3 regions of the Microbacterium sp. XT11 genome follow, and region 3 is predicted to be linked to each of the others. Evidence: predicted binding sites of a transcription regulator. Region 3 holds the regulator's gene; each other region holds the start of a gene.
What was found. Region 3 encodes LexA, which represses DNA repair genes until DNA is damaged. Its sites were predicted from a motif close to TCGAACANNTGTTCGA; they were not measured.
Positions count from the first base shown of each region.

Region 1 (6,904 bases), 830 kb from region 3:
ATCTGCCGCAGCCGATCGAACAACGCTCCGACGCCGTCTCGCTCGAGCTCACTTTCGAGCCGCGCCCGCGCCTCCGGGTCGCGCGGAGGGAAGGCGAAATCGAAGACGACGCTGGACACGTAGAGGCCCGAGCCTCCGACGAGGATGGCATCGGCGCCCCGAGCATGGATCTCCGTGATGGCGGTCCTGGCGAGCGGCTGATACCAGGCGACCGCGGCCTCCTCCGTGACGTCTCGGACGTCGAGAAGGTGATGCGGAATGCCACGTCTTTCGTGCGGGGCCAGTTTGGCGGTCCCGATGTCCATGCCTCTGTACAGCTGCATGGCGTCCGCGTTGACGATCTCCGCCACGTTGCCCTGCGCCCTCAGGTGCTCGGCGAGATCGAGCGCGAGGTCGCTCTTGCCCGTGCCGGTGGCACCGACCACCGCCCAGAGGCGAGGTGCTGCCGTCACACGCCCACGCGCAGAGTGGGCAGCCCCAGGGACACCGGGCGCGGGCCGCCCGCCGCCGCAGGGGCGGGAACCGCGCACGACTCGGCTTGCGCCCGGTCCCACGCGTCGCCTCCGCGCGTGCGGCGGATGCGCAGCGGCGCTCCCGTCGGATCGTCGGCGAGCAGGTGGAACGGAGCGGCGTGGGTGATGGTCACGGTGACGGCGTCACCGGGGCGCGGGATCTCGGAACCCGGGGTCACCTCGAAGTGCACGAGGCGATTGTCTTGAGCACGACCGGTGAGCCGGTGGGTCTCGGCATCCTTCTTGCCCTCTCCGACGGAGACGAGGACCTCGACCTCGCGGCCGACCTGCTTCTGATTCTCCTCGAGGGAGATGCGCTCCTGGAGGGCGATCAGACGGTCGTAGCGCTCCTGGACGACCTCCTTGGGGATCTGGTCCTCCATGGCGGCCGCAGGCGTACCCTCGCGGATCGAGTACTGGAACGTGAACGCACCGGAGAAGCGCGCCTGTTCGACGACGCGCAGCGTGTCTTCGAAGTCCTCGTCAGTCTCACCGGGGAAACCGACGATGATGTCGGTGGTGATCGCGGCGTGCGGGATGCGCTCGCGCACCCGGTCGAGGATGCCGAGGAACCGCTCGCTGCGGTAGGAACGGCGCATCGCGCGGAGGATGCGGTCGCTACCCGACTGGAGGGGCATGTGCAGCTGCGGCATGACACTGGGCGTCTCCGCCATCGCATCGATGACGTCGTCGGTGAAGGCCGCAGGATGTGGGCTGGTGAAGCGGATCCGCTCGAGACCCTCGATCTCGCCCGCAGCGCGGAGGAGCTTGCCGAACGCCTGGCGGTCGCCGAACTCCACACCGTACGAATTCACGTTCTGGCCCAGGAGCGTGATCTCGATGGCGCCGTCTTCGACCAGCAGCCGGATCTCGTTGAGAATGTCACCGGGTCGACGGTCCTTCTCCTTGCCGCGCAGACTCGGCACGATGCAGAAGGTGCAGGTGTTGTTGCAGCCGACCGAGATCGACACCCAGCCGCTGTGCGCAGAGTCCCGTTTCGTCGGAAGCGTGGACGGGAACACCTCGAGCGATTCGAGGATCTCGAGCTCGGCCTCGCCGTTGTGCCGTGCGCGCTCGAGGAGGCCCGGAAGCGAGCCCATGTTGTGGGTGCCGAACACGACGTCGACCCAAGGAGCCTTGTCGAGGACGGCCTGCTTGTCCATCTGGGCGAGGCATCCACCGACGGCGATCTGCATGCCCTCCTTGCGACGCTTCACGGCCGCCAGATGCCCGAGCGTGCCGTAGAGCTTGCCTGCCGCGTTGTCGCGCACCGCGCAGGTGTTGATGATGACGACATCAGCCTCATCTCCGGCGGCAGCCCGCACGTAGCCCGCGCTCTCGAGCGAACCGGCCAATCGCTCAGAGTCGTGGACGTTCATCTGGCACCCGAAGGTGCGGACCTCATAAGACCGCCGACGGCCGTCGGCATCGATCGCCGCCGATGACGCACGGATGATCGTCGGCTCACTGCGCGGGATAGTCATGATCCCTCCATTCTACGAGCGTCCGTGACGAACGCGGATGCGCGGACGAGCCCTCTACGGGCCGGCTCATTCCGAGTCCACGAACCTCACGCGCGAAGCAGGCCGGTGGGAGCTCTCCGCAAGGGCCGTCGTGGCGGCCGACATCGCCTGCGGGCCGCTGTATCCGCGTCGCGCGAGCTGCCCGAGCAGTCGCCGCAGAGCCGTATCGCGGTCGAGGCCGGACATCGTTCTCGCCTTCGAGCGGGCGAACTCGAGGGCGCGTTCGGCGTCGTCATCGGGGAGCCCGGCAAGTGCCTGATCGATGACGTCACGCGGGATGCCCCTCTGCGACAGCGCGCGGGCGAGTGCGATGCGTCCCTGCCCCTTGCGTTCGGCGCCCGTCGTGACGATGTGCCATGCGAGGGTCGCGTCGTCGAGGTATCCCCGGCGCGAGAAGTCGTCGATGACATCATCGATCTGCGCGGCAGTGAGTCGCTCGCCATCCATCTCGACGCCGCGCAGCACCGTGCGAGCCTCGGCGACGGACAGCGACTTCGAACGCAGCTTGCGTACGAGCACCTCCTCGCCGGTGCGGCGCATCGCCTCGGAGTCGACGACGGGCGCGGTGACGCCTCCGGTGTTCACCGCTCGTAGCCGGCGGGTGCTGGGGGTGCCTCTTCCGCGACTGGGGTGGCCGGCGGTCTGGTCGCTCTCCATCGGGGAATCGTCGGTCGTCGCGTCATCCCACGTCGACCGCCAGAGTCCGGCATCCCCTGTGCGTCGTGGCACGATGCGCGCGGCCTCGGCCGCGGGATCTGCGGCAGCACCGGCCGCGGGATCTGCGGCAGCGCCGGCACGGGAGCCGCCGGTGGTGGCGGTCGACGCACCGCGAGGGGTGCGTCGACCGCCGCCGAACAACGGGATCACCGGCGCGACGTGGTCGCGATCGTTCGCATCAGCCATTGCCCGGCCTCACCCCCGTGCCGAGCAGCACATGCTGCTCACGTCGCGCCGAACCATCAGGCTGGACGCCTCTCCGCGAGCTCATCCGCGGGCGCCGCGGCCGCCGGAGCGGCGCCGATGCCGAGCTTCTGCTTGATCTGCGTCTCGATGGCCAGCGCGATGTCGGGATTGTTGAGAAGGAACGTCCGCGCGTTCTCCTTGCCCTGACCCAGCTGATCGCCGTCGTAGGTGTACCAGGAGCCGGACTTCTTCACGATGCCGTGCTCCACACCGAAATCGATCAGGCTGCCCTCTCGCGAGATGCCGATTCCGTAGAGGATGTCGAACTCGGCCTGCTTGAAGGGCGGCGCCATCTTGTTCTTGACCACCTTCACGCGAGTGCGGTTGCCGACAGCCTCCGCGCCGTCCTTCAGCGTCTCGATGCGGCGGATGTCGAGACGAACCGAGGCGTAGAACTTCAGCGCCTTACCACCGGCGGTGGTTTCGGGAGAGCCGAAGAACACACCGATCTTCTCGCGCAGCTGGTTGATGAAGATCGCAGTGGTCTTCGTCTGGTTGAGTCCACCGGTGAGCTTGCGCAGCGCCTGAGACATCAGTCGCGCCTGAAGACCGACGTGGGAGTCGCCCATCTCGCCCTTGATCTCCGCCTCCGGGACGAGGGCGGCGACCGAGTCGATGACCACGAGATCGATCGCACCGGAGCGGATCAGCATGTCGGCGATTTCGAGCGCTTGCTCGCCTGTGTCGGGCTGCGATACCAGGAGCTGGTCGATGTCGACGCCCAGCTTCGCGGCGTAGTCGGGATCGAGAGCGTGCTCGGCGTCGACGAACGCGGCGATGCCGCCGGCCCGCTGGACGTTGGCGATGGCATGAAGGGTCAGCGTGGTCTTACCCGATGACTCCGGACCGTAGATCTCGATGATGCGTCCGCGTGGCAGACCTCCGATTCCCAGCGCGACGTCGAGCGCGATGGACCCCGTGGGAATGACCTCGACAGGAGCGCGCTCGTCGCTGCCCAGTCGCATGATGGAGCCCTTGCCGAACTGTCGTTCGATCTGGGCGAGTGCGGAATCCAGTGCCTTGTCGCGGTCGTCTGGAGATGGCATGACGTGCTCCTTCGAGAGTTGATTCTGCCGCCTGTAGGCTGTCGCGGTCCTCCCGGTTGGGCGGAACTCTCCGACAAGGCGTATGGCTCTTCGGCCTGTTCTTCACCGTACGGGGGGCTACGGACATTCGTCTTCGCGTACCCACGAGCGGTGGAGAACGGGTTCTCAGAACCACTTGTGCAGAAGACTACGCCGCTTCGAACAGATCTTCGAGAAGCACGGACACGGCGTGTCGAATCTCTCGGAACCGGCGCTCAACGCCGACGCGGCTCCAGTCGACCGACGCCGTGGCGCCGCTCGAGCGGAACATCGGTCTCGGCGCACAGCGCGAGCCAGATCTCGCGCGGCGGGACGCCGGCGTCGAGAGCCTCAGCCGCCGTCGTTCCGATCGCAGAGAGCACGAGATCATCGACGAGCGATGCAGCGCGTCCTTGGAACTCCGCCTCGACCGCGCGAAGGAACTCGCTTCGCCGCATGCTCTGAAGACGTTCCGGTCGATCAGTGCAGCGAGAGCTGCGGCTCGACCGATGCCACGAGGTCGTCTGGGACGACGTCGGGGAACACCTGCAGGCCCTCGAGCACCGAGATCCGGTCGCCGACCTCGCGCATGATGGTGGAGATCGGTACATCGAGCGCGTCAGCCACGGAAGCAAGGATCTCGCTCGACGCTTCCTTCTGGCCGCGCTCCACCTCGCTGAGATAACCGAGAGCCACGGACGCCTTGCTCGCCACCTGGCGGAGCGTGCGGCCCTTCTGCAGACGGAAGTCCCTCAGCACATCGCCGATTTCCTGTCGTACAAGAATCATCGGGACCTCCTCCCCGTTAGCCCTTTCAGGGTCTCCCCCGATGGGATGGCCAGTTTAGTACTACCAGCGGTCAAAAAATCTACCCTTGCACTCTGTGCTTTCGATGTGAGCACGTTTATGACAACGGAGTCGACCGGCGCGCTATTCCCCGATCGCGCCGAGGAGCGCGTCGACGGCTGCATCCACGGTCTGCCGCCGGATCTCCTCCCGCGTCCCTGCGAGGATCAGAGAGGTCACCGTCGTCGACTCCGGCGTGACGACGCCGATGTGAACGGTGCCCACAGGCTGGCCGTCCGGCGATGTGGGTCCGGCGATCCCTGTCGTGGAGACTCCGACGTCGGCCGGTCGTCCGTCGACCGCGACAGCCGCACGCACACCTGCCGCCATCTGTCGCGCGACCTCGGGATGGACGGCGCCGAACTCCGCGAGGAGCTCACCATCGACGCCGAGGAGCGTGTGCTTCACGGGAGTCGCGTACGCCACGACAGCCCCGAGCAGCGTCGCCGAGGCTCCGGGGACCGACACGACGGCCGCACTCAGAGCGCCGCCTGTGAGCGACTCGGCCACCCCCAGGGTCCACCCTCGATCGCCGAGCACGGATACGGCCCTCGACGCGCCGTTCATGAGCCCGAGCGCGCGCCGCGCACCTGCGCGACGATGTAGTCGATGCCGCTGGCGACGGTGAGGACCAGCACGACCACCATGAGGACAGCCGTCACGAGGGTCCACGCAGGAATGCCGATGAACGTGTGAAGTGGAAGCAACGCCCACCCGAGCGCGACGCCCTGCACGGCCGTCTTCAGCTTCCCCATCCACGCAGCCGCAACCACGTGCTCACGCGAGATCATGAGCCGATGGATCGTGATCCCCCACTCGCGCACGAGGATGATCACGACGATCCACCAGTTCACCTCCGCGAGGATCGCCAGCCCCAGGAACCCGGCACCGGTGAGCAGCTTGTCGGCGATCGGGTCCCACAGCTTCCCGAAGTCGCTCACGATGTCGTACCTGCGTGCGAGGTATCCGTCGACCCAGTCAGTGGAGATCGCCACGATGAAGAGCACGCCGGCCGTCCAGCGCATGGTCGGATTCCCGAGTCCGTAGGTGCCGCCCAGCACGAGCAGCACGAAGAACACGACCGCGAGCGGGATCCGCGCAACCGTGATCGCATTGGGGAGCTGCCGCGGGATGGCCATCAGTCGCGTCCTGTCAGGCCCCAGGCGTCTTCATCGCCCTCCGCCTCGACCACGGGCAGCCCGTCGAACTGCGCCTCCACTGGATCGCGCTCGGGAGCTGCGGCGGCTCCGGGCGCCTGGCCGGTTGCAGGGGCGGGTGCGGCAGGCGCGGGAACATCCTCGCCGCGGAGCTTGGCGAGCACCTGAGGCAGCTGCTCCGGAGTGGCCAGCACGTCGCGGGCCTTCGATCCCTCGGACGGTCCGACGATCTCGCGGGACTCGAGCAGATCCATCAGACGCCCGGCCTTGGCGAACCCGACGCGCAGCTTGCGCTGGAGCATGGAGGTCGATCCGAACTGCGACGACACGATGAGCTCGGCCGCGGCGAGCAGCAGCTCGAGGTCGTCGCCGATGTCCTCGTCGACCTCCTTCTTCTTGCTCGGCTCCAGCGCCTCCTGCACGTCGGGACGGTACTCCGGACGCGCCTGACGGGTGACGTGCTTGACGACCGCGTCGATCTCCTTCTCGTCAACCCATGCGCCTTGCAGACGGAAGGGCTTCGACGAGCCCATCGGAGAGAACAGCGCGTCGCCCTGACCGATCAGCTTGTCGGCTCCGGGGCTGTCGAGGATCACGCGGCTGTCGGTGACGCTCGTCACCGCGAAGGCGAGGCGAGAGGGGACGTTGGCCTTGATGAGACCCGTGACGACGTCAACGCTCGGGCGCTGGGTCGCCAGCACGAGGTGGATGCCGGATGCGCGCGCGAGCTGGGTGATGCGCACGATCGAGTCCTCGACATCACGAGGTGCCACCATCATGAGGTCTGCGAGCTCGTCGACGACGACGAGGAGGTACGGATACGGCTTGAGCACCCGCTC
Region 1 is NZ_CP013859.1:2,330,963-2,337,866, reverse strand. Features, by position in the region: gene miaA (tRNA (adenosine(37)-N6)-dimethylallyltransferase MiaA) at 1-452, opposite strand, end outside; gene miaB (tRNA (N6-isopentenyl adenosine(37)-C2)-methylthiotransferase MiaB) at 449-1,996, opposite strand; gene AB663_RS10795 (regulatory protein RecX) at 2,063-2,938, opposite strand; gene recA (recombinase RecA) at 2,995-4,044, opposite strand; gene AB663_RS10785 (DUF3046 domain-containing protein) at 4,299-4,520, opposite strand; gene AB663_RS10780 (helix-turn-helix domain-containing protein) at 4,543-4,851, opposite strand; gene AB663_RS10775 (CinA family protein) at 4,993-5,475, opposite strand; gene pgsA (CDP-diacylglycerol--glycerol-3-phosphate 3-phosphatidyltransferase) at 5,472-6,047, opposite strand; gene AB663_RS10765 (DNA translocase FtsK) at 6,047-6,904, opposite strand, start outside.
Region 1: a site for LexA is predicted at 4,242-4,257, ahead of recA (recombinase RecA). Genes of this name have one in related genera too.

Region 2 (6,904 bases), 1.6 Mb from region 3:
TGGCTGGCGTTGCCGAACTTCGGCTCGGTGATGGCCAGCTGGCGCGTGGTGTCGCCGTCGGTCCATCGTCCGTCGCGCACGCGGTTCGGCCAGGGCACGAGCACCACGCCCGAGCACGACGGCGTCGGCTGGTCGAGGGGGTAGCGCGCGATGAGGTCGACGTCGCCGATCCGCAGCGCGCGGAGCGAGGCGCCGACCTGCGCGATCTGAGCGGTGACCTGCCCGCGGCGGAGCTGAACCTGAGTGCCGGTGGGGGATGCGGTGTTCACCCCGCAATCGTACGGCGCGACGCCCGCGCGGGTCAGCGGATGCCGTCGCCGGGTGCTCTCCCAGCATGGGCCGGTAGACTCGTTCGGTCGGCTTCGGACACCCGCGCAGGTCGCGGACGTTTTTCAGTGTGTGAAGTGTGAGTCCAGGGGCCGATGGTGAGCGTCGATCGACGCGAATCAACCATCACATGAATGGCCCCGGCCGCTGACAGTCCGGACCCGCGCGCAGGCGCTGGGTGCTCGCGCGTGCGCGTGGCGCTGTTCTCGTGCGAGAACTCAGAAGGACACACGATGCCCAAGAACAAGAAGCCCCGCGGCGGACGCCCCGCAGCGAACTTCGAGCCGCGCTACGGCGCGAAGAAGACCTCCTTCCACGACCGGCACCACGGCGCCGGCGCGCGTCCGTCGCGCGACGGCGGCCGTGACGAGCGCGGCGGACGGACGGATGCCGCAGACCGCCGCACCGCGTCGGCCGGCTACGACCGTCGGCCGGGCAGCCGGAGCCCCGGCCACCGCGGGTACCGGCCCGAGCCGGAGTCGGGTGCGCCGAAGCGCCGCTGGACCGAGCCGGAGTCGGGTGCGCCGAAGCGCCGCTGGACCGAGCAGGAGCGAGCGGGTCGCGGCGAGGCGCGCAACATCCGCAACCGCGCGGAGTCGGGCCGCCGTGAAGCCCCGCACCGCCGCGACGACCAGGGGCGCGCCGACGAGCGGCCCCGGTACGGCGAGCGCCCCGCTGCCGGACGACGCTTCGACGACCGCGGGGGTCGCGGCGAGCGTGGCTTCGGCGAGCGCCCGGCATCCGATCGTCCGCGTTTCGCGCGCGACGACCGTCCGCGTCGTGACGACCGCACCTTCGGCGGACGCCCGCAGCGCGGTGGCCGCGACGAGCGCGGCGGGCAGCAGTTCGACCGTCCCCGTTACGCCGACCGTGCGGCATCCGGCCGTGGCGACCGTCGCGAGGCCCGCCCGAGCCGTGACAACTGGAACGGCACTCCTGCGTTCGCGCCGACCGGCGACGTCGTGCACGAGCGGCTCGAGGCCCAGGCCGTGCAGGCCGTCGAGGTCGAGAATGTGACCTTCGCCGACCTCGGTCTCGGCTCCAACATCACCGAGACGCTGAAGAACATGGGCGCCGAGACGCCGTTCCCGATCCAGGCGGCCAGCATCCCTGCGGTGCTCGAGGGGCGCGACGTGCTGGCGCGTGGACGTACCGGCTCGGGAAAGACCATCGCGTTCGGCGCTCCGCTCGTCGAGAGCGTGCTGAAGTCCCAGGCGGGCAAGCGTCGCGAGTTCGGGCGGTCGCCGCGGGCGATCATCCTGGCGCCGACGCGTGAGCTCGCGCTGCAGATCGACCGCACGATCCAGCCGATCGCCCGCAGCGTCGGACTGTTCACCACGCAGATCTACGGCGGCGTCCCGCAGGGGCGCCAGGTCGGTGCGCTGAAGAAGGGCGTCGACATCGTCATCGGCACGCCCGGCCGCATCGAGGATCTCGTGAACCAGGGCAAGCTCGACCTCTCCGACACCCGCATCGCGGTGCTCGACGAGGCCGACCACATGTGCGAGCTCGGGTTCGTCGAGCCGGTGCAGCGCATCCTCCGCCGCACGGCCGACGGGAGCCAGAAGCTGCTGTTCTCGGCGACGCTCGACCGTGAGGTGGCTGCGCTCGTCGACGAGTTCCTCGTGGACCCCGCGGTGTACGAGGTCGCCGGCGAGACGCAGGAGACGAGCACGATCGAGCACCGGGTGCTCGTGATCGAGCACCGTGACAAGGCCGAGATCCTCACGTCGCTGGTGGATCGCGAGGGCAAGACGCTCGTGTTCGCGCGCACCCGTGCGTATGCCGAGATGCTCGCCGAGCAGTTCGACGACGCCGGCATCCCCGCTGTGTCGCTGCACGGCGACCTCAACCAGGCCAAGCGCACGCGCAACCTGCAGCGCCTGACCTCGGGTCGCGTCGACGTGCTGGTCGCGACGGATGTCGCAGCCCGCGGCATCCATGTCGATGACATCGATCTGGTGGTGCAGGCGGATGCTCCGGACGAGTACAAGACGTACCTGCACCGTGCCGGGCGCACCGGTCGTGCCGGGCGTGCGGGGCGCGTGGTGACGTTGATCACGCGGCAGCGTCAGCGGCGCATGGGCGAGCTGCTCGACCGCGCCGAGATCGATGCGCCGTTCGAGGTCGCACGCCCTGGCGATGACGTGATCGAGGAGATCGCGGGCCGGATGCCGTCCGCCGCCGACCTCACCTCCTGACCCGGCCCCGGCCCCGGCTGACGCCACCTCGCTCAGGTATGAGTTGTGGTCGGAAATCAGGCGATTCTCCGACCACAACTCATACCTGAGCGGAGGGTGCGCGACGGCACGGACGTCGGCACGGGGCGGACGCCGGTGCGAGCACGGACGCCGGTGCGAGCACGGACGTCGGCGGGGGACGGGCGCGCGGGCGCGGGAACGGAGACGGGCCCGGGGAACGGACGCAGGCGACGGAGGCGGGCCCTGCGGGGCGCGTCAGAACAGGGTCGGCTGTGCGAGTGACGTCGAGCCGGGTGTCGCGGAGGGCGTCGCCGGACGGATGCCACGCACGGGGTAGTCGTCTTCGTGGCGTCCGTCGAGACCGTGCAGCCGGATGAGCGGACGCACGCGCCGGGCGAGCCACTGCCTGTACGCCTTCGGCGCCTCGACGGTCACGCCAGGATAGAGGCCGCGGTACGACGACACGAGGTCGGGACGTGCCCCGGCGAGCCAGTTCATGAACCACGGCTTCACGCCAGGGCGGAGGTGCAGTGCGCCGTAGATCACGCGTGACGCTCCGGCGTCTTTGATGCGGGCGAGGGCGCTGGTGATCGCCTCGACGGAGTCGGTCATGTGCGGAAGGATCGGCATGAGGAAAACGGTGACGGGGAAGCCTGCATCCGCCAGCGCCCGCACAGTGTCGAGGCGAGCCTGAGTAGTGGGTGCGCCCGGTTCGATGGCCTTCTGCAGCTCGTCGTCGTACATGGCGATCGACATCTGCACGTCGACGGAGACGCGGTGCGCCGCCTTCACGAGCAGCGGGATGTCCCGTCGGATGAGCGTGCCCTTGGTGAGGATGGACAGGGGCGTGCCGGATGCCGCAAGCGCCTCGATGATGCCCGGCATGAGCTTGTAGCGGCCTTCAGCGCGCTGATACGGATCGGTGTTGGTGCCGAGCGCGACGGTCTCGTGCTCCCAGCTGCCGCGACGGAGCTCCCTCTGCAGCACCTCGACGACGTTCACCTTCACGACGATCTGCGAGTCGAAGTCGGCCCCTCCGTCGAGGTCGAGGTACTCGTGCGTTCCGCGCGCGAAACAGTACACGCAGGCGTGGCTGCAACCGCGGTAGGGGTTGATGGTCCACCCGAAGGGCATGCGGGAGGCGCCGGGCACCTTGTTCAATGCGGACTTCGACAGCACCTCGTGGAAGGTCATGCCGGCGAACTCCGGCGTGGTCACGGTGCGCAGCACGCCGCGGCGGTCTTCGAGCCCGGGCAGCGCAGCGTCGTCGACGTCACCGAGCTTCTGACCTTGCCACCGCATGCGTCCATTCGAACATAGAGACGACGATCAGTCAATCGGATGCTCGGCGATATGTTCGAATTGTATCCCGGAGGGCACCGGGCGTTAAGCGACAATGGACCCATGAACCTCGCGCGGCAGCCCCAGCATGCCCCGCCGCGCTCGCCGTTGCGCGGCCCGGCACTGCCGATCGGCCTCGCCGTGACGGCGATCGGCGTGCTGATGTCGCTCGTGAGCCTGCCGAGCGCACCCGCCGATGCCCGTGTCCCGCCCGAACCCCGCGTCGTGCAGGCCGTGCCGCCGGTCGACGTGGCTGCGACCACGGCGGCCGATCCCTGTGCAGAGCAGGTCGTGCGCGATGCGATCGCGGCAGCCGACGATGCGGCGACGATCGCGGCGTTCGGCGGCGCCGAGAGCTTCCGTGCGGCCGTGGCCGCCGGCAACGCGCCCTGCATCGCCCTCGACGACCCCTCGCACGTGTGGGTCGTCGTGAACAAGGCGCGACCGCTGAACCCCGTCGACTTCGCACCGCAGTCGCTCGCGCCCGCCCCGGTCCGGGTCACGACGGGTTCCGGGCAGGCCCGCGCCGATGTCGCGGCGGCCCTCGGGGCGATGGCGGCAGCGGCAGCCGCCGACGGTGTGGGGCAGATCGGCGCGAACAACGGGTACCGCTCGTACGACCTGCAAGTGCGCACGTATGCCGGCCACGTCCGGTCGGAGGGGCAGGCGAACGCGGATGCGGCATCCGCCCGTGCGGGGCACAGCGAGCATCAGACGGGGCTCGCTCTCGACCTCGTCGCCTGCGCGCCCTGCGGTGGGATCGACGCGTTCGGTGCGACAGCTCAGGGCGCCTGGGTCGCCGAGCACGCCTGGGAGTACGGATTCATCGTGAGATATGAAGCCGGAGCCACGGGCGTGACCGGCTACAAGCCCGAGCCATGGCACGTCCGCTACATCGGGCCGGAGCTCGCGGCCGCCTACCATCACGGCGGATTCCACACGCTCGAGGAGTTCTTCGGTCTTCCCGCGGCGCCCGACTATCTGCACTGAGCCCGCCGTTGAGGCATCCGACAAACCGCGAGACCGAGTGTCACGCATTGTGGGATGCATTCTCACAATGCTCTGTCGGATCCGCGTGATTCCCGCTTAGAATCGCCGGAGCAACGCCGCAACACGTTCAGGAGGACGCCATGGAACGCGACATCTACGACGAGGATCACGAGGCATTCCGCGACCTCGTCAAGGACTTCGTGAAGCGCCACGTGACCAACGACGCGATCGAGAAGTGGAACGCCGACGGAGAGGTCGACCGCGCCACCATGCTCGCCGCCGGTGAGGCCGGCATCATCGGCCTCTCGGTTCCCGAGGAGTTCGGCGGGGCGGGGATGCTGCAGGACTACCGCTTCCGCGCCATCGTGAACGAAGAGGTCATCGCGGCGGGCGCCGGCTCGCTCGCCGGAGCCTTCGGCATCCAAGACGACCTCGCCGTGCCGTACCTCGTGCACATGGGCACGCAGGAGCAGAAGGAGAAGTGGCTGCCCCGCATGGCGACGGGCGAGGTCATCGGGGCTCTCGCCATGACGGAGCCGGGGGCCGGAAGCGACCTGCGGGGGATCAAGACCACGGCGAAGAAGGTCGACGGCGGCTACCTCGTCAACGGGGCGAAGACGTTCATCTCGTCGGGTGCGACGGCCGACCTCGTCGTCACCTTCGTCAAGACCGGGGAGGGGAACCGCCCCGACGCGTTCAGCCTCGTGCTCATCGAGAACGGCATGGAGGGCTTCGACCACGGCAAGAAGCTGCACAAGATGGGCTTCCACGGCCACGACACCGCCGAGCTCTCGTTCAGCGACGTGTTCGTGCCCGAGGAGAACCTCATCGGCGGCAAGGAGGGCATGGGGTTCATCCAGCTCATGATGAACCTGCCGCTCGAGCGCCTCTCGATCGGCGTCGCCGGTGCCGCCGCCGCGCAGGCTGCGCTGGACTGGACCGTCGCCTATACGAAGGACCGCGAGGCCTTCGGCGAGCGGATCATCGACTTCCAGAACACGCGTTTCAAGATCGCCGACATGGCGGCGACGGTCGACGCGCTGTGGGCGTACATCGACCGTGCCCTGCTCGCCTACAAAGACGGCAAGCTCTCGGCCGAAGAGGCCGCGAAGGTCAAGTTCTGGGCGACCGAACGCGAGTGGGAGGTGCTCGACATCGGCGTGCAGCTGCACGGCGGCTACGGGTACATCACCGAGTACCCGATCGCCAGGGCGTTCCTCGACGCGCGTGTGCACCGCATCTACGGCGGCACGAACGAGATCATGCGCGACATCGTGAGCCGCCAGATCGCCGGCAAGCGCTGACGTCTCCTGAGGAAGGCCCCGGATGCCGGCATCCGGGGCCTTCGTCGTGTCCGCACGCGCACTCCCGCGTCGGGCTCCGCGCTCGGCCCGCCCGCTCCGCCACGAGGGCGACTGTGCACGAGGGCGACTCCGCGCGAGGGCGGCTGCGCGCGAGAGTGAAGCGAGGGTGAAATCCTCCCACCGGGCTCCCAGGTTCGCCTAGGAATGGTTCCGGACTGCATCAGTCCGACCGTGTGGGAGGGGAACTCATGAAACGGTTGCGGATGCCGTGGAGAACACGCGCAGCCGGCGGCCGGGCTCTGCTCGGGTCATCGCGGTGGAGGATGGGCGCAGGTGTCACGACCGTCGTGTCGGCGCTGCTCCTGTCGCTGCTCCCGGCGACGGCCGCGGCCACGGCCGTACTCAGGCGGTGATCGGACAGCTGGTCTCCGTGCTGCGCGCATCCGGCCAGCGCCTCGCTCTGCGGCTCATCCCGGATGCCGACCTGCGGGCGCTCCTCGCCACCCTGCGGCGTGAGGGAGCCGACGACGTCGCAGATTCGATCACAGGCCCTTCCGTCATCGAATCAGGCGACCGGCCAGCGCTCACACCGCGGGAACTGGCCGTGCTGCGAGCGCTCGCACGCTCGGGCTCGGTGAACGACATCGCCGCCGAGCTCTATGTCTCGGCCAACACGGTGAAGTCCCAGCTGCGCAGCGTGTATCGCAAGCTGGGCGCGCGCAACCGTGACGAGGCGCTCGC
Region 2 is NZ_CP013859.1:1,262,595-1,269,498, forward strand. Features, by position in the region: gene AB663_RS05930 (aldose 1-epimerase family protein) at 1-269, opposite strand, end outside; gene AB663_RS05935 (DEAD/DEAH box helicase) at 561-2,528, shown strand; gene AB663_RS05940 (Rv2578c family radical SAM protein) at 2,784-3,830, opposite strand; gene AB663_RS05945 (M15 family metallopeptidase) at 3,933-4,859, shown strand; gene AB663_RS05950 (acyl-CoA dehydrogenase family protein) at 5,000-6,163, shown strand; gene AB663_RS05955 (helix-turn-helix transcriptional regulator) at 6,573-6,904, shown strand, end outside.
Region 2: a site for LexA is predicted at 3,874-3,889, ahead of AB663_RS05940 (Rv2578c family radical SAM protein). Genes of this name have one in related genera too.

Region 3 (6,904 bases):
ATGACGCCGATCCTATCGAGGCCAGCGCTTCGAGGAACGCGGTCGTCTCCGCCTCGGTGCCGGCCGTGACGCGCAGGTGACCGGGCAGGCCGACGTCGCGGATCAGGACGCCGCGGTCGTACAGCTCCTGCCACGTGCGGCGCGGGTCGCCGACGCCGCCGAAGAGGACGAAGTTCGACCAGGACTCGTGCGGCGTGTACCCCAGCGCCTCGAGGGTGGCCGAGATCCGGTCGCGCTGCTCGACGATCTCGTCGACCATGGCGAGCATGACGTCGGAGTTGCGCAGGGCCGCGATCGCCGCCGCCTGTGTGAGAGCGCTCAGGTGATACGGCAGGCGGACGAGGCGCAGTGCGTCGATGAAGGCGGGATCGGCGGCGAGGTACCCGACGCGCGCGCCCGCGAAGGCGAAGGCCTTGCTCATCGTGCGCGACACGGCCAAGCGCGGACGCCCCTCGAGCAGGGTCAGAGCGGATGCCGCATCTCGGGGCGCGAACTCCTGATAGGCCTCGTCGACCACGACGACGCCGCGCGAAGCCTCGTAAACGGCCTCGACCACCTCGAGGGGAAGAGGGGTGCCCGTCGGATTGTTCGGCGCGCAGAGCAGGATCACATCGGGATCGGCGGCGCGGACCTGGGCGGCAGCATCGTCGGGCGCGATCGAGAAATCGGGCTCACGCGTGCCGGCCACCCAGCGCGCCCCTGTCCCCTGTGAGATGAGCGGATACATCGAATAGGTCGGCGCGAAGCTGAACGCGGTGCGCCCAGGTCCTCCGAAGGCCTGCAGGATGTGCTGCAGCACCTCGTTCGATCCGTTTCCCGCCCAGATCTGCTCGGCCGTCAGCCCGTGCCCGAGGTACTCGGCGAAGCCCTCCCGCAGGGTCGTGAACTCCCGGTCGGGGTACCGGTTGACATCACGGATCGCCACGGCGATGTCGTCGAGGATGTCGCTCGCGACGGCATCCGGAACCGGATGGGTGTTCTCGTTGACGTTGAGCGCGATCGGGAGCGGCGCCTGCGGTGCGCCATACGGCGTGAGACCGCGCAGGTCATCGCGAAGCGGGAGGTCAGCGAGAGAAACAGTCACTCCTCAATGCTAGGGCGCGTGCACAGAAGGTGACGCCGCATTGCACGGACGACCCTCTCGACACTCGGCGCCGCACGGCGCTGCTCAGGAACCCGACGTCAGCGCGAGTACTCGGCGGGGATCGCGATCTCGTCGCCGACCTGGATCGCACCGCCGTCGAGCATGTTCAGGCGGGTGATGTCGCCGATGACGTCACGCGGGTCGGCGGTCGGAGCGACCTCCTCCGCGATCGACCACAGCGTGTCGCCGGGCATGACCGTCACCGTCTCGAACGACGCCGGGGTGTCTGCGCCCTGACCCGAAGCCAGTGCGCTCCCCCCGCTGATGGCCGCTACCCCGATGCCGAGCGCCAGCGGGAGCGCCGCAAGGAAGAGAAGCACCCGGCGACCGCGCGCCGTCAGCCGCAGCCGAGTCGCGGGACGTGCCGGGACGACTGCCGTGGTGCTGAAGGTGATGCTGCTCATTGCCTGCTCCTCTGCGTGTGCCGCTTGCGCTGCGCGTGCGGCGAAGGTTGGCGTAGCGTTCGCATCCGCGACTCGGCCGGGAGCCGAGGATGCGAAGCTACGTTCCGAAGATATCTTCGAGTTCGAACATCTGTCAAGGTCTTTTCGAAACCGGACGACCGAATCCTCCGACACGCTCGAACAGATCTTCCAGAGTGTGGACCTTCTCGGATACGGTTTCGATACGGACACCCCACCACGGACCACCGACATTCGAACGGCGACGCCGGATCCGCCTAGTGAAGGAGCACGATGAGCGAGAACTCCGCCCCCGAGACCGAGGCGCCGCGCACCCGTCGCCGCAAGAGCCTGAGCCCCAAGCAGATGGCCATCCTCGAGGTCATCCAGACGTCGATCAGCCGTTACGGCTACCCGCCGAGCATGCGCGAGATCGGCGACGCCGTCGGGCTGAAGTCGCTGTCCAGCGTGACGCACCAGCTCGGGCAGCTCGAACTGAGCGGATACCTGCGCCGTGACCCCGGCAAGACGCGCGCCATGGAGGTGCTCATCGACCTCCCCGGCACGAGCGGCGAGAACCCGGCCGAGGTCGCCACGCCGGTCGGCGACGCCGCCCTCGTCCCGCTCGTCGGCCGCATCGCCGCCGGCGTGCCGATCACCGCCGACCAGCAGGTCGAGGAGATCTTCCCGCTCCCCCGGCAGCTGGTGGGCAAGGGCGAGCTCTTCATGCTCAAGGTGTCGGGGGACTCCATGATCGACGCCGCCATCTGCGACGGAGACTGGGTCGTCGTGCGCGCGCAGCATGACGCGGAGAACGGCGAGATCGTCGCCGCGATGCTCGACGGCGAGGCCACGGTCAAGACGTTCCGGCGCCGCGACGGTCACACGTGGCTGCTCCCGCGCAACTCGGCGTTCGAGCCGATCCTCGGCGACGAGGCCGTCGTGCTCGGCAAGGTCGTCGCCGTGCTCCGCGCCGTCTGACACCGGCCACCCGCGACGCGCGGCACCCGCGACGCGCGGCACCCGCGACGCGCGGCACCCGCGACGCGCGGCATCCGCGACGCCCGCGGCATTCCGGCATCCGCCATCCGCCGGGACCCGTCATCACGGCCGAGACCCCCGCCTGGACACGTGTCCGGTCGGGGGTCTCGGCGTCATGCGGGGTCTCGACCCTCGCTCAAACCGCGACGCCGACGTCCTCCCGCACTCGGCGCGTCGCCTCCACGATGTGCTGCAGAGAGGCGACCGTCTCGTCGTATCCGCGGGTCTTCAGGCCGCAGTCGGGGTTGACCCAGAGCCGGCGCGTCGGGATCTCGTCGACGGCGGTGCGCAGCAGCGACTCGACCTCCTCGACCGACGGAACCCGAGGCGAGTGGATGTCGTATACGCCGGGTCCGATCCCGTGGTCGAACCCGGAGGCGGCGATGTCCGCGACGACCTCCATGCGACTGCGCGCCGCCTCGATCGACGTCACATCCGCATCGAGCGCGCGGATGGCGTCGATGACCACGCCGAACTCGGAGTAGCACAGGTGCGTGTGCACCTGGGTGGCCGGCGCCGCCCCTCCGGTCGCGAGACGGAAGGAGTCGACCGACCAGCGGAGGTAGGCGGGCTGATCCGCCTTCTTCAACGGGAGCAGCTCCCGCAGGGCCGGCTCATCGACCTGGATGATGGCGATGCCAGCGGCCTCGAGGTCGGCGATCTCGTCGCGCAGGGCGAGCGCGACCTGGTTGGCCGTCTCCCCCAGCGGCTGGTCGTCGCGTACGAACGACCAGGCGAGGATGGTCACGGGTCCGGTGAGCATCCCCTTCAGGTGCTTGGCGGTGAGCGACTGCGCGTACGTCGACCAGCCGACCGTGATGGGGGCCGGCCGCGAGACGTCGCCCCAGAGGATCGACGGGCGCGTGGCCCTGGATCCGTACGACTGGACCCATCCGTGCTCCGTCACCGCGAAGCCGTCGAGGTGCTCCGCGAAGTACTGCACCATGTCGTTGCGCTCCGGCTCGCCGTGCACGAGAACGTCGAGGCCGAGGTCCTCCTGCAGCGAGACGACGCGGGCGATCTCGCTGCGCAGGAAGTCCTCGTAGTCCTCCGCGGGGATCTCACCACGGAGGTAGCGGGCGCGCGCACGGCGGATGTCGCCGGTCTGCGGGAAGGAGCCGATCGTCGTGAGCGGCAGCACGGGGAGCCCCAGCGCGTCCTGCGCGAGCTCGCGCTCCTCATACGGCGCGCGCGAGAAGTCGGCCTCCTCGACCACGCGGCCGCGGACCGCCCCGTCGCGCACTCCCGGTGCCGAGAGACGGTCGGCGAGGGCTGCGGATGCTGCGTCGAGGTCGGCCGCGATCGCCTCGCGGCCCTCCACGAGGCCTCGTGCCAGCACAGCCACCTGCTGCACCTTCTGGTCGGCGAAGGCCAGCCACGACCGCAGACGCCCGTCGAGCGCCGACTCGTCGCTCACGTCGTGCGGCACGTGCAGGAGCGACGTCGACGTCGATGCTGAAACGGCGCCGGCACCCGTGGCCGCGAGCTCCTGCAGGCGCTCGAAGGCTGCGGCCAGGTCGCCGCGCCAGATGTTGTGCCCGTCGATCACTCCGCCTACGAGCGTCTTGCCCTCCAGGCCGGGGGCCGCTGCCGGCACCGAACCGCGCACGAGATCGACCGCGATCGCCTCGATCGGGGCCGCGGCGAGCACCGGGAACACCGCGCCGAGCTCGGCGTACGGAGCAGCGACGAGGATCGAGGGCCGAGACGACGCCCCGCCGAGGACGGCCAGGGCGCGGGCCGCGGCATCCGCCAGGCGTTCCGTCGACGCCGACAGCGACTCGCTCACCAGCGCAGGCTCATCGAGCTGGACCCACTCGGCACCCGCGTCCTTCAGCGCCGTGAGGAGCTGCGTGTACACCGGCAGCACGTCATCGAGGCGCGACAGCGGATCGAAGCCGTCGGGGGCGGCATCCGAGGCCTTCGACAGTGCGAGGAGCGTCACGGGACCGACGACGACCGGCCTCGTGACGAATCCGGCGGCGACGGCCTCGGCGACCTCGCGCACCAGCCGGTCGCTGGAGAGGGAGAACACCGTCTCCGGGCCGATCTCGGGCACCAGGTAGTGATAGTTGGAGTCGAACCACTTGGTCATCTCGAGCGGCGCACGGTCGCCCTCGCCGCGGGCGACCGTGAAGTACGCGGACAGCCCGATCGAGCCGTCGCCCGATCGCAGGTCGTCGAACCGCGCGGGGATGGCCCCGACCGTCACGGCGGCGTCGAGCACCTGGTCGTAGTACGAGAACGATTCGGGGATCGACGAGTCCGTGCGGCCGAGTCCGAGCCCGGCGAGCCGCTCGCGCGTCGCGGCACGCAGCTCCGCGGTGGCCGCCTCGAGAGCGGCCTCGTCGAGACGGCCCGCCCAGAAGGCCTCGACGGCCTTCTTCAGTTCACGGCGCCGACCGATACGGGGGTAGCCGAGGATGGTGCCATCGGGGAAAGCGGACATGAGGTTCCTTTCAGCGGGGGTAGATGGTCGGGGGACGGATCAGTGCGAGCTCGGCACGGGAAGCACGCCGGCTTCCTCGAGCACCGTGAGCACCGTGTCGTGCTGGTTGAAGGCGTACAGGTGCACTCCCGGAGCGCCTCCGGCGAGCACCTCGCGCGCGAGGCGCGCCGCCCACTGGATGCCGATCTCCCTGCGCCCTTCCGGAGTGGGTTCGACATCGAGGGCGATGGCGAGCTCCCCCGGCAGCTCCTCGCCGGTCAGCTCGAGCACTCGCGCCAGCCGCACGGGCGAGACGATGGGCATGATGCCGGGGAGGATCGGGATCGTCACGCCCGCGGAGCGGGCCCGCTCGACGAAAGCGAGGTAGTCGTCGGCGTGGAAGAAGAGCTGCGTGATGGCCGACGTCGCTCCCGCCGCCTGCTTCGCCAGGAGCGCGTCGACGTCCTGCCACCGGTGGGCGGAGCGCGGATGACCGTTCGGGAACGCCGCCACCGCGATGCTCGCCCGTCGCCGCGGGGCCACGCGCGCGGCACCCGGCAGACCCGGCACCGGCGTCTCCTCGTAAGGGGCGCGCTCGGCCTGGACGCGATCGATGAGCTGCACGAGTTGCGCGGCGCTTTCGAGATCGCCGAGGAACGGCTCCTCCTGGCCGGCCGGCGGGGCGCCGCGCAGCGCGAGGAAGCTGAGGATGCCGGCGTCCAGGAACTCACGGATCAGGGCCGCGGCTCCCGCGTAGGTGTTGCCCACGCAGGTGATGTGGGCCAGCGGCTCGACATCCGTGTGCTCGCGGATGAACCGCAGCACCTCCAGCGACCGCCCGCCCGTCGACCCTCCCGCACCGTAGGTGACCGAGATGAAGTCGGGACCTGCTGCGGCGAGGCGGCGCACGGTCTCGTGCAGCGCACCCTCGCTCGAGGCCGAGCGGGGCGGATAGAGCTCGAAGGAGAACGGCACGCGCGTGGTCGGCGTCTCGAGGGACATCGTCTTCTCCTGGGACAGATTCGGGCCTGGAACCGCGCACGACGCAGCGCGTCGTGTCACGGGCGGGTGCCGGGCTCGGCTGTCGCTCCACTCCCGGATGCACCGGGCGTTTCCAGAAACGTATGCCACCCGGCCTCCCGGCGCATCCTGTGTGACGCCGTGTGTCGGATCCGGGCGAATAGGCTCGAGTCATCATGTCGACGCCATACGGATCCTGGCCCTCTCCCTTCACCGCGGCAGCGGTGGCCGCCGCGTCTCCGCGCATCGACGGCGCGCGCTTCGTCGGCGACGAGATCTGGTGGGGAGAGTCTCTCCCCGAGGAGGGCGGGCGCATGACCGTGCGCCGCTCCGGCGGAGGGAGCGTGCTCGACGCGCCCTGGAGCGCGCGGTCACGCGTCCACGAGTACGGGGGCGGCGCGTGGACGGCATCCGACGACGGCGTGCTGTTCCTCGTACACGCGGCAGACCAGCGGGTGTACCGGAAGGACCCGGGGCGCGCCCCCGTCCCGCTGACTCCGGCGGGGCCCGCGCACGGCGGACTCCGGCTGCAGCACGGGCGCCTGTTCGCCGTACGCGAGGACCTCACCGTCGCACCGCACCTCAGGGCGATCGTGGAGATCCCGGTCGACGGCAGCGCCGCGGACGACGTAGGGCGCATCGCGGTGATCGCCGAGGGAGCCGGCTTCTTCGCGCACCCGGCGGCCGCTTCCGACGGCGCAGTCGCCTGGGTGCAGTGGAGCGGCGAGAGCATGCCCTGGGACTCCGCCGCGCTGCACGTGCGCTCCGCCGAGGGCCGAGAGACGGCTCTCCCCACCCGCGCCGCGCTGCAGCCGGAGTGGCTCGGTGGAGCGCTGCTCTACGCCGACGACCCGTCGGGCCGCTGGGGCC
Region 3 is NZ_CP013859.1:3,159,923-3,166,826, forward strand. Features, by position in the region: gene AB663_RS15060 (histidinol-phosphate transaminase) at 1-1,084, opposite strand, end outside; gene hisB (imidazoleglycerol-phosphate dehydratase HisB) at 1-2, opposite strand, end outside; gene AB663_RS15065 (LysM peptidoglycan-binding domain-containing protein) at 1,183-1,548, opposite strand; gene lexA (transcriptional repressor LexA) at 1,840-2,526, shown strand; gene metE (5-methyltetrahydropteroyltriglutamate--homocysteine S-methyltransferase) at 2,723-5,035, opposite strand; gene AB663_RS15080 (methylenetetrahydrofolate reductase) at 5,075-6,016, opposite strand; gene AB663_RS15085 (S9 family peptidase) at 6,211-6,904, shown strand, end outside.